DNA from 3 places in the Peribacillus sp. JNUCC41 genome. Region 2 is predicted to be linked to each of the others. Evidence: riboswitches for the same ligand, from Rfam matches in the RefSeq annotation. Region 2 holds a riboswitch; each other region holds the start of a gene.
The links. A riboswitch is a leader RNA that binds a small molecule or an ion and turns the genes downstream of it on or off. The one in region 2 is predicted to bind S-adenosylmethionine.
Positions count from the first base shown of each region.

Region 1 (3,155 bases), 1.6 Mb from region 2:
TCAATACGCTTGTGACCATCCTGAACGTTCCGCCGTACACATCTTCGGAAATGACGATATGATCCCCGGCAGACAATAGCAGGAAGGCTGTTGAAATGGCAGCCATACCTGATGAAAAAGCAAAGCCGTGAGTGCCTTCCTCAAGTTCGGCAATGATGTCTTCAAGTGCTTCGCGAGTCGGGTTCCCGCTTCTGCTGTAATCATATTTGCCAAATTGATCGATATCGGATTGATGGAAAGTCGATGCATGCTGAATGGGGACGCTCACACCGCCCGTTGCCGGATCGAATTTATGCTGATTATGAAGTAATTTCGTTTCAAAGCTAAAATCATGACCTGTCATCGTAGCGCCTCCCTTTTTACATGTGCGAATGCTTGCTGCAAGTCCTGAATCAAATCATCGCTATCCTCGATGCCAACGGAGAAGCGGAGCAGGCGATTACAAACTCCATTTGCCGTTCTGACTTCAAGCGGTATATCGGCATGCGTTTGTGTGGCAGGATAGGTGATAAAGCTTTCAACCCCTCCAAGGCTTTCTGCAAAGGAAATTAATGAGAGCGATTGTAAAAAGGGGTTGACCGCCGATTCATCAATGATACGGAATGAAATCATGCCGCCTTTGCCGGGATACAATACGTCCGTGACACAATCATGTTCCGACAAGTAATCTACAAGTATTTTGGCATTCTTTTCATGACGCTCCATCCGCAATGCCAAGGTTTTCATTCCACGCATCATCAGCCAAGAATCAAAGGGGCTCAAGACAGCTCCGGTACCATTATGATGGAAGGCTAATGCATCACATAATTCAGCGCCGCTAGCAACGATCAGTCCGGCGAGCACATCATTATGACCACCGAGATACTTGGTTGCACTGTGAATCACGATATCCGCTCCAAGCAGGATGGGTTGTTGGATAAGAGGCGTGTAAAAAGTATTATCAACGATTAATAATAAATTATATTGTTTGGCCAATGCGGCAACAGCGCTAATGTCCGTTTGCTGCATAAGAGGGTTAGTGGGAGTTTCGATGAAGATGGCTTTCGTGTGAGGAGTGATGGCTTTTTCAATATCCTCCAAACAACAAGTGTTTACATAGTCACACTGCAATCCCCATTTTTTAAAACCTTGTTCTAACAGACGATATGTACCACCATAAAGATCTTCGCTGACAATCCAGGCATCACCTGATTTAAAAAGGGCAAGGATAGTGGAAATGGCGGCCATTCCTGAACTGCAGGCATAACCTTGGTCGCCTTTTTCCATATCGGCGATGGAACGCTCCAATAATTGGCGTGTAGGATTACCTGTTCTTGTGTAGTCGAATCCCGTCGATTGGCCAATTCCTTCATGGCGAAAAGCTGTTGAAAAGTATACTGGCGGATTGACTGTTCCTGTCGCCGTTTCGCTGCGGTTTCCTAATTGAGCAAGATATGTTTCAGTTTTGTACATGGTTTTCACTGCTCCTTTGAGTTATATAAAATAAAAAAAAGTCTTCTTTAAGAAGAAGACTTTGATTAAGTAAGGACGAGTCATTCTTCTTATCTTCCAAGTTCACAAACTTGTGGAATTAGCACCTTTTCATTGGTTTGAAACAAATGAAGGTTGCTGAGGTGTCATCGGGCCATTCCCTCTACCTCTCTCGATAAGAGTTTAGATTATTCAATTTCTTTTGAATTTACTATATATACAAAATACTGTCAAGGACATTTTGGGATGGATAATGCTTGGATGTTCATGACCAGGTTAATTGGTGCCTAGTGCGTCAACACTTTATGTATCTATAAAAAAAATATCCGAATCTTCATATAAACACGAAGGGGCATGGGATTTTCGGAAAAAGTGAAAGGTCAGCGGATATTTTTGCTTTAAAATAATAAAGTTTGTACAATGTATGGAGAGAAAGAATAATTCGACATTATTCATTTCATATGCAAAAAGTCTCAATGAATAGTGCAAACATAGGAGGAGAACACATGGAATACAGAATCGAACGAGATACGATGGGTGAAGTGAAAGTTCCTGCTGATAAATATTGGGGAGCACAAACCGAGAGAAGCCGTAACAATTTCAAAATCGGTAACGAAAAAATGCCGATTGAATTAGTTCGTGCATTTGCATACGTTAAACAAGCTGCGGCAAAGGTGAACTATGATCTTGGTGATCTTTCGGAAGTTAAAAAGAATGCCATCGTCAAGATTTGCGGCGAAATCCTTGAAGGAACGCTAGATGAGCATTTCCCGCTTGTAGTTTGGCAAACGGGAAGTGGTACGCAAAGTAATATGAACGTGAATGAAGTGGTCGCTAACAAAGGAAATGAATGGTTAAAAGAAAATGGTGAATCGGAAACCCTTCATCCGAATGATGATGTTAACAAGGCACAGAGCTCAAATGATACTTTCCCGACAGCCATGCATATTGCTGCCTTTATGGAAGTCGCTGAAAAATTGGTTCCTGCCATCAAAGCTCTTCGTGATACATTCGATACAAAAGAAAAAGAATTTTGGGATGTCGTGAAAATTGGCCGGACACATCTTCAAGATGCTACACCATTAACATTGGGACAAGAGATTTCCGGTTGGAAAGCGATGCTCGACAAAGATCTAGCGATGATTGAGGAAAGCAGCCAAAAATTATTGAACCTTGCACTAGGAGGAACGGCTGTAGGAACCGGAATCAATACAAAAAAAGAATTCCCGGGACTTTCCGCCAAACAAATTGCAGCTGATACTGGATATCCTTTTGTCACATCTGATAATAAGTTCCATGCATTGACAAGCCATAACGAAATCGTCTACGCACACGGTGCTTTAAAAGCATTGGCAGCGGATTTAATGAAAATTGCGAACGATGTCAGATGGCTGGCAAGTGGGCCAAGAAGCGGAATCGGCGAAATAGCCATTCCGGAAAATGAGCCAGGCAGCTCCATCATGCCAGGTAAAGTCAATCCAACACAAAGTGAAGCGCTTACCATGATTGCAACTCAAATCGTGGGTAACGATGCTACAATTGGCTTTGCAGCAAGCCAAGGTAATTTTGAATTGAATGTATTCAAGCCTGTCATCATCTATAACTTCCTGCAAACGGTAAAATTATTGACGGAAGGCATTCATTCATTCAACGATAATTGTGCGGTAGGCATCACTGCAAATGAG
Region 1 is NZ_CP062163.1:2,974,103-2,977,257, forward strand. Features, by position in the region: gene metC (cystathionine beta-lyase) at 1-343, opposite strand, end outside; gene JNUCC41_RS14440 (methionine biosynthesis PLP-dependent protein) at 340-1,452, opposite strand; SAM riboswitch class I at 1,539-1,652, opposite strand; gene fumC (class II fumarate hydratase) at 1,977-3,155, shown strand, end outside.
Region 1: another riboswitch for S-adenosylmethionine. It lies ahead of JNUCC41_RS14440 (methionine biosynthesis PLP-dependent protein); the one in region 2 lies ahead of JNUCC41_RS07005 (methionine ABC transporter ATP-binding protein).

Region 2 (3,155 bases):
GATCGGTAATCCAAGTTTGAGGGTGCTTGATATTGAAGCGGTAGCGAAAATCGCCCATGAAGCCGGCATACCTTTAATCATTGATAATACCTTTGCAACACCATATCTTTGCAGACCAATTGATTTTGGCGCGGACATCGTCATCCATTCCGCTACAAAATGGCTTCTGGGAAATGGAACGACACTAGGCGGTGTCATCGTGGATGGAGGGAAGTTCGATTGGAACTCGCCAAACTACCCTGGCTTCACGGAGCCTGACCCAAGTTATGACGGTCTGGTATATGCCGAGGCAGTTGGACCTGCCGCATTCATAACGAAAGCCCGAGTCCAGTTACTTCGTGATTTAGGCCCTGCGCTAAGTGCCCAAAGTGCATTCCAGTTTACGCTTGGACTTGAAACGCTGCATGTAAGGATGAAAGAGCATCTATCAAACACCAAGTCTGTCATTGAATATTTAAAAAACCATCCTGCCGTGACTTGGGTTTCGCATCCTGGTGATGAGGATCATCCCGATAAGGCCCTTGCGGATAAATATTTGCCTAAGGGAGCTGGATCTGTCGTGACTTTTGGAATACAAGGTAATCGCGAAGCTGGGGCAAAACTTATCAATTCGGTGGAATTATGGTCCCATGTGGCGAATGTAGGGGATGCGAAGAGCTTGATCATCCACCCAGCCAGTACGACCCATCAACAATTGAATGAGGCGGGTCTTGCGAAAGCGGGTGTAAGTGCCGATCAAGTCCGTTTATCAATTGGGATTGAAAATGTAGACGACTTAATAGAAGATTTAGAGCAGGCAATTGAAAAAGCGACGAATATCGTCTCCTTGACTTCCAAAACGCTTTAAGCAGAGTTCCTGTTCATTCTTGAACTAGAAATAATATACATTGCGCTCCTTTTTTATCTATGATAAAATTTCTCCATACTAAAGAACTTAATGATGTACAAATATTCTATATATTAGCTCTTATCAAGAGAGGTGGAGGGATGTGCCCGATGAAACCCGGCAACCGACAAGGAGATTTCCTTGGAAAGGTGCCAATTCACACAAAGTTTAATTACTTTGGAAGATGAGAGAAAGGCCTGTTTCTTCACCTGCCTTTCTGCTCATGCAGAAAGGTTTTTTCAGTTTTAATGGGGAAAACATGTGCATGTTATGAGAAACAGACTAATAATGTAAAGAAATCAACTAAGTTCATAGGTTTTATTGGATAAAAGAGGTGAGGATTAATGATTACATTGACGAAAGTCAGTAAGCTGTTCCGAACAGGAAAAGGAAACAGTGAGACGATCAAGGCTGTAAATAATGTGAATGTTGAAATAAATAAAGGCGAGATTTTCGGTATCATCGGTTACAGTGGAGCGGGGAAAAGTACTTTAATCAGAATGCTCAATGGATTGGAAACTCCTACAGAGGGATCCGTTGTGGTGGCTGAGAAGGAAATTTCAAAAATTAAAGGGGCTCAGCTCCGTAAGGCACGTCAAGAAATCAGCATGATTTTCCAACATTTCAATCTATTATGGTCAAGGACCGTTCAGGATAATATTTCTTTCCCATTGGAAATTGCTGGTGTTTCTAAAGCGGAACGGATCAAGCGTGTGAACGAATTGATCAAGTTAGTCGGACTGGAAGGCAGGGAAAAGGCCTATCCTTCACAATTAAGCGGAGGGCAAAAGCAAAGGGTGGGCATAGCGAGGGCTTTGGCAAATGACCCTAAAGTGCTGCTGTGTGATGAAGCGACATCTGCCTTGGATCCGCAGACTACCGACTCCATACTCGAATTGCTTGTTGACATCAATCAGCGCCTAGGATTGACGATCGTCTTGATAACACATGAAATGCATGTAATACGTAAAATCTGTCATCGCGTCGCCGTGATGGAAAACGGGCAAGTTGTTGAACAGGGTCCTGTCCTGGATGTTTTCAAGAATCCTAAAGAACAAATGACAAAGCGTTTCGTGCAGCAGGTAACGGAACCGGAAGAAACGAAAGAAACGATGGACCATTTGCTCGAACGTTATCCTGCAGGCAAAGTGATTCAATTGACCTTTGTAGGTGATCATGCAGAAAGCCCGTTGATCACCAAGCTTGTACGTAACTTCGAGTTGGATGTCAATATCGTTCAAGGTAAGATATCCCAAACAAGAAGCGGTTCATATGGAACATTGTTTATCCATCTTGATGGCACTGAGGATGAAATGCTCCGCGCAATCGAATTCATTAAAGCACAGCAGGTAGGCGTGGAGGTGATTACTCATGCTTGAAGAATTATTGCCGAATATTGATTGGGAAGACATTATTGAAGCAACGAAAGAAACGCTTTACATGACAAGCGTCTCTGTAGTGGCAACCTTTTTTATAGGCATAATATTAGGATTGATCCTGTTCCTGACAGGGAAGGGTAATATGTGGGAAAATCGGGTGATTAACGGGGTCATGAGTGCTATCGTTAATATATTCCGTTCCATTCCATTTCTTATTTTGATCGTGCTGCTCATTCCTTTCACTAAAGCACTCGTCGGATCCATGATCGGAGAGAACGCTGCACTGCCGGCACTTATTATCGGGGCTGCCCCATTTTATGCGCGTATGGTTGAAATCGGCCTGCGTGAAATCGATAAGGGTGTAATCGAAGCCGCTAAATCCATGGGGGCAAAAACGAGTACGATCATTTGGAAGGTCCTTCTTCCAGAGTCGATGCCTGCCCTTATTTCCGGGATTACGGTAACATCGATTGCATTGGTTGGATATACCGCAATGGCCGGGGTCATCGGTGCAGGCGGACTTGGTAATCTAGCCTATTTGGACGGCTATCAAAGAAATCAAAATGACGTTACGCTTGTAGCGACGATCGTTATTCTAATTATCGTCTTCATAATTCAAATTATTGGAGATGTGATTACATCTAAATTGGACAAAAGATAAAGGGAGATGAATAGGATGAAAAAGTTTTTAGGCTTTGCATTAATTTTAGTGTTATCTATCGCTTTGGCTGCTTGTGGAAGTGAAAAGGATAAAGGCGGCAGTGGTACGGAAAAAGAATCGAAGAAATTAGTTGTAGGGGCATCCAATGTTCCGCATGCTGAAATCCTTGAGGAAGCTAAGCCGCTTCTTAAAGAAAAAGGAATCGAATTGGAAATCGAAACATTCCAGG
Region 2 is NZ_CP062163.1:1,391,817-1,394,971, reverse strand. Features, by position in the region: gene JNUCC41_RS07010 (O-acetylhomoserine aminocarboxypropyltransferase/cysteine synthase family protein) at 1-847, shown strand, start outside; SAM riboswitch class I at 965-1,077, shown strand; gene JNUCC41_RS07005 (methionine ABC transporter ATP-binding protein) at 1,231-2,265, shown strand; gene JNUCC41_RS07000 (methionine ABC transporter permease) at 2,258-2,926, shown strand; gene JNUCC41_RS06995 (MetQ/NlpA family ABC transporter substrate-binding protein) at 2,942-3,155, shown strand, end outside.

Region 3 (3,155 bases), 1.6 Mb from region 2:
CCCATTCATGCCCAGATATCTCGATAAGGGGATAGCGATTCGGTAAAACGGCCTGCTGGATTTCATGAACGGTCAGCCCTTGAGAATGCAAGCGTAAAATTTCACCTTGTAGGTTTTCCAAATAATCGAGCTTTTTCCGAAACATGTCCTTCCCATCAGGGACATGTCCAGCATGGCAGCAAAACACTTCCCCGAAGTCATATTGAAGTAACCTTTTAATGGAATCGATGATGACCGGGACAGACTCTTCCCGTAAGACAAGCTTTGTTTTTGGTGTTACGAAAAGGTCTCCTGAAAAGAGCATGCCATTACTGTGATTCAAATACACCATATGGTCCTTTGCATGACCAGGGGTAAAAATGGGCTCCCACGTTTGGGTGCGTGAATGAATGGCCTTCCCTACCGACTCAGCTTTAAAGGCGTCTCTCTTTCCCCAGAAAATTTTACGATATTCAGGATATACGGCATCCTTTGCACAAACCTCAACCGACATCGGATGAATGAAAAGCGGGACCTTTTTATTTTCCTGTATCCATGCAGCGCCCCCGGTATGGTCTTCATGATAGTGAGTCAGGACCACTGAGTCGAAGTCTGCGGACTCATAGAATGGAATGAGCTCTTCCAATAAAATCTGTGCGCCAGTATCTATCAATAGACCATCCGTTAAAAAGACATAAACACTCATCCCGGATTTGTTCCCGCCAGGAGTCCCGTTCACACAAACCACATCATTTATCGTGTTAATCTCTAACATTCAATTGCCTCCCCATCATTACACAAATATAGTTTCATCTTCCTTTTTCTAACTTTACTATAATAAATGTATTACCACTTCACTCTTTTGACAAGGAAATTTTGGAATAATTAACCTGGACAAAAATGCTGGATTATTGCATAATTGCCCACTTTTAATGGACCTTACTAAACTTTAATAACAAAAAATCACCCCGAAAATTTCAGAAACGATTGACATTGTCGAATTTTACAAATAATATAGATTATATTGAAAAACTTGAAATATTCTAAAATAATAATTTACTTATCAAGAGTGACGGAGGGATCAGGCCCTGTGATGTCCGGCAACCGCCCTTAGGGAACGGTGCCACTTCCTGCAGAATGATTGCATTCTGAAAGATAAGACGAGATATAATTTCGCTGCCTCTTTCTGAATGATAGGGGCAGTTTTTTAATGTTTAAGGGGGAAAGCTCATGATTGAAATCCGTTCAGTCCGAAAGGAATACGTCTCGAAGAAAAACCGAGTTATCGGAGTGGATAACGTATCTTTAACCATTCAAACTGGCGAAGTGTATGGAATTGTCGGCTACAGTGGAGCTGGAAAAAGCTCATTACTCCGCTGCTTGAATTTGCTTGAACGTCCGACAGGTGGAAATATCATCATCGACGGCATTGATTTAACCTCTTTATCAAGTAAAGAACTTCGTAAACAACGGCAAAAAATCGGAATGATATTCCAACACTTTTCACTGGTCAGTTCAAAAACCGTTTATGAAAATGTCGCTTTCGCCTTAAAGGCCGCGCATCGGTCGAAGGATGCCATCAGGTTACGTGTATTGGAATTGTTGGAAATCGTAGGGCTCAGCGATAAGAAAGATGTCTATCCGGCGCAGCTTAGCGGTGGACAGAAGCAACGGGTAGGCATAGCCCGTGCCTTAGCAAATGACCCCACTGTTCTATTATGTGATGAAGCGACTTCAGCACTTGATCCAACAACTACAAAAGCGATTTTACAATTATTGAAAAAGATAAGCAGTAAGCTTGGCATCACCATCGTGTTGATTACACATGAAATGGAAGTGGTCAAAGAGCTATGCCACCGTGTCGCCGTCATGCAGGATGGCCGTGTAATTGAAGAAAGTCCCGTTTATGAAATATTTTCACAGCCTAAGCAGGAGTTAACGAAGCAATTCATTAGCAGTGTTCTGGATTTCGCACTCCCTCCGCACTTGATTGATGAAAGTAAAGGTACGATCATTAAAATTCAATTCGAAGGGCAAACCGCTGGTGAGTCGATCCTTTCGGATGCTCTCCAATCCCATTCAGTAAAGGGGAATATTTTACACGGTAAAATTGAGTATATCCAGGATGTCCCTTTAGGCATTTTAATCATCGAGTTAATAGGCGATGCCGCTCAAGTTCATTCGGCATTGCAATATATAAAAAATCGTTCCAGTTCTGTGGAGGTGCTAAAACATGTCACTGCTTGATTCCATCGTCAATATTTTACCTGATCTTAATAAAGCCTTTCTTGAAACGATTTATATGGTCGGTGTTTCCCTTGCAGTAGCCCTGTTAATCGGTTTACCGCTTGGAGTATTGCTGTTTACAACAACAAGGAATTTATTTTTTGAAAATAGTATCGTGAATCGATTTCTAGGATTCGCAGTCAATATTGTCCGTTCAATCCCTTTCATCATTCTCTTGGTCGCCCTCCTTCCTTTAACGGATCTTCTAACTGGATCGACAATAGGGCCGAGAGCGGCTTCTGTATCCCTGTCGGTGTCCGCAATACCTTTTTTTGCAAGAATCGTTGAAACGGCATTACGTGAAATAGACAGAGGAGTGATTGAAGCTGCAATTGCCGTAGGAGCCACTCCATGGATGATCATTAAGGATGTACTTCTTCCAGAGGCAAAACCGGGTATCATTCAAGGACTGACATTAACGACCATTTCGCTTATCGGTTACTCAGCGATGGCAGGGACAATCGGCGGGGGCGGAATTGGCGACCTGGCCATCCGGTACGGTTATTACCGTTATGACAACACAGTCATGATCACGACGATCGTCGTGTTGATCTGCCTTGTACAAATCATTCAAATGGTTGGTGACAAGGCCTCATACATAGTTAACAAACGATAGGGATCAGTCATTTTTCAATGATTCAATACATTTCATTACACAGGAGGAATTTCAAATGAAGAAAATAGCTTCGTTATTATCAGTCTGTGCACTTGCCCTTGGCTTGGCAGCATGCGGGAGTGATGATGCATCCCCAAAAACTGAAGACAAAAAAGAATTGAAGATCGGGGCGACTACCGGGCCCTATGCCGATATGGTTAAAGAGGCCATCAAACCAGGACTGGAAGATCTCGGTTACAATGTAGAAATCGTCGAATTCACCGACTATATCCAG
Region 3 is NZ_CP062163.1:2,982,095-2,985,249, reverse strand. Features, by position in the region: gene JNUCC41_RS14485 (MBL fold metallo-hydrolase) at 1-754, opposite strand, end outside; SAM riboswitch class I at 1,037-1,141, shown strand; gene JNUCC41_RS14480 (methionine ABC transporter ATP-binding protein) at 1,210-2,226, shown strand; gene JNUCC41_RS14475 (methionine ABC transporter permease) at 2,213-2,881, shown strand; gene JNUCC41_RS14470 (MetQ/NlpA family ABC transporter substrate-binding protein) at 2,937-3,155, shown strand, end outside.
Region 3: another riboswitch for S-adenosylmethionine. It lies ahead of JNUCC41_RS14480 (methionine ABC transporter ATP-binding protein); the one in region 2 lies ahead of JNUCC41_RS07005 (methionine ABC transporter ATP-binding protein).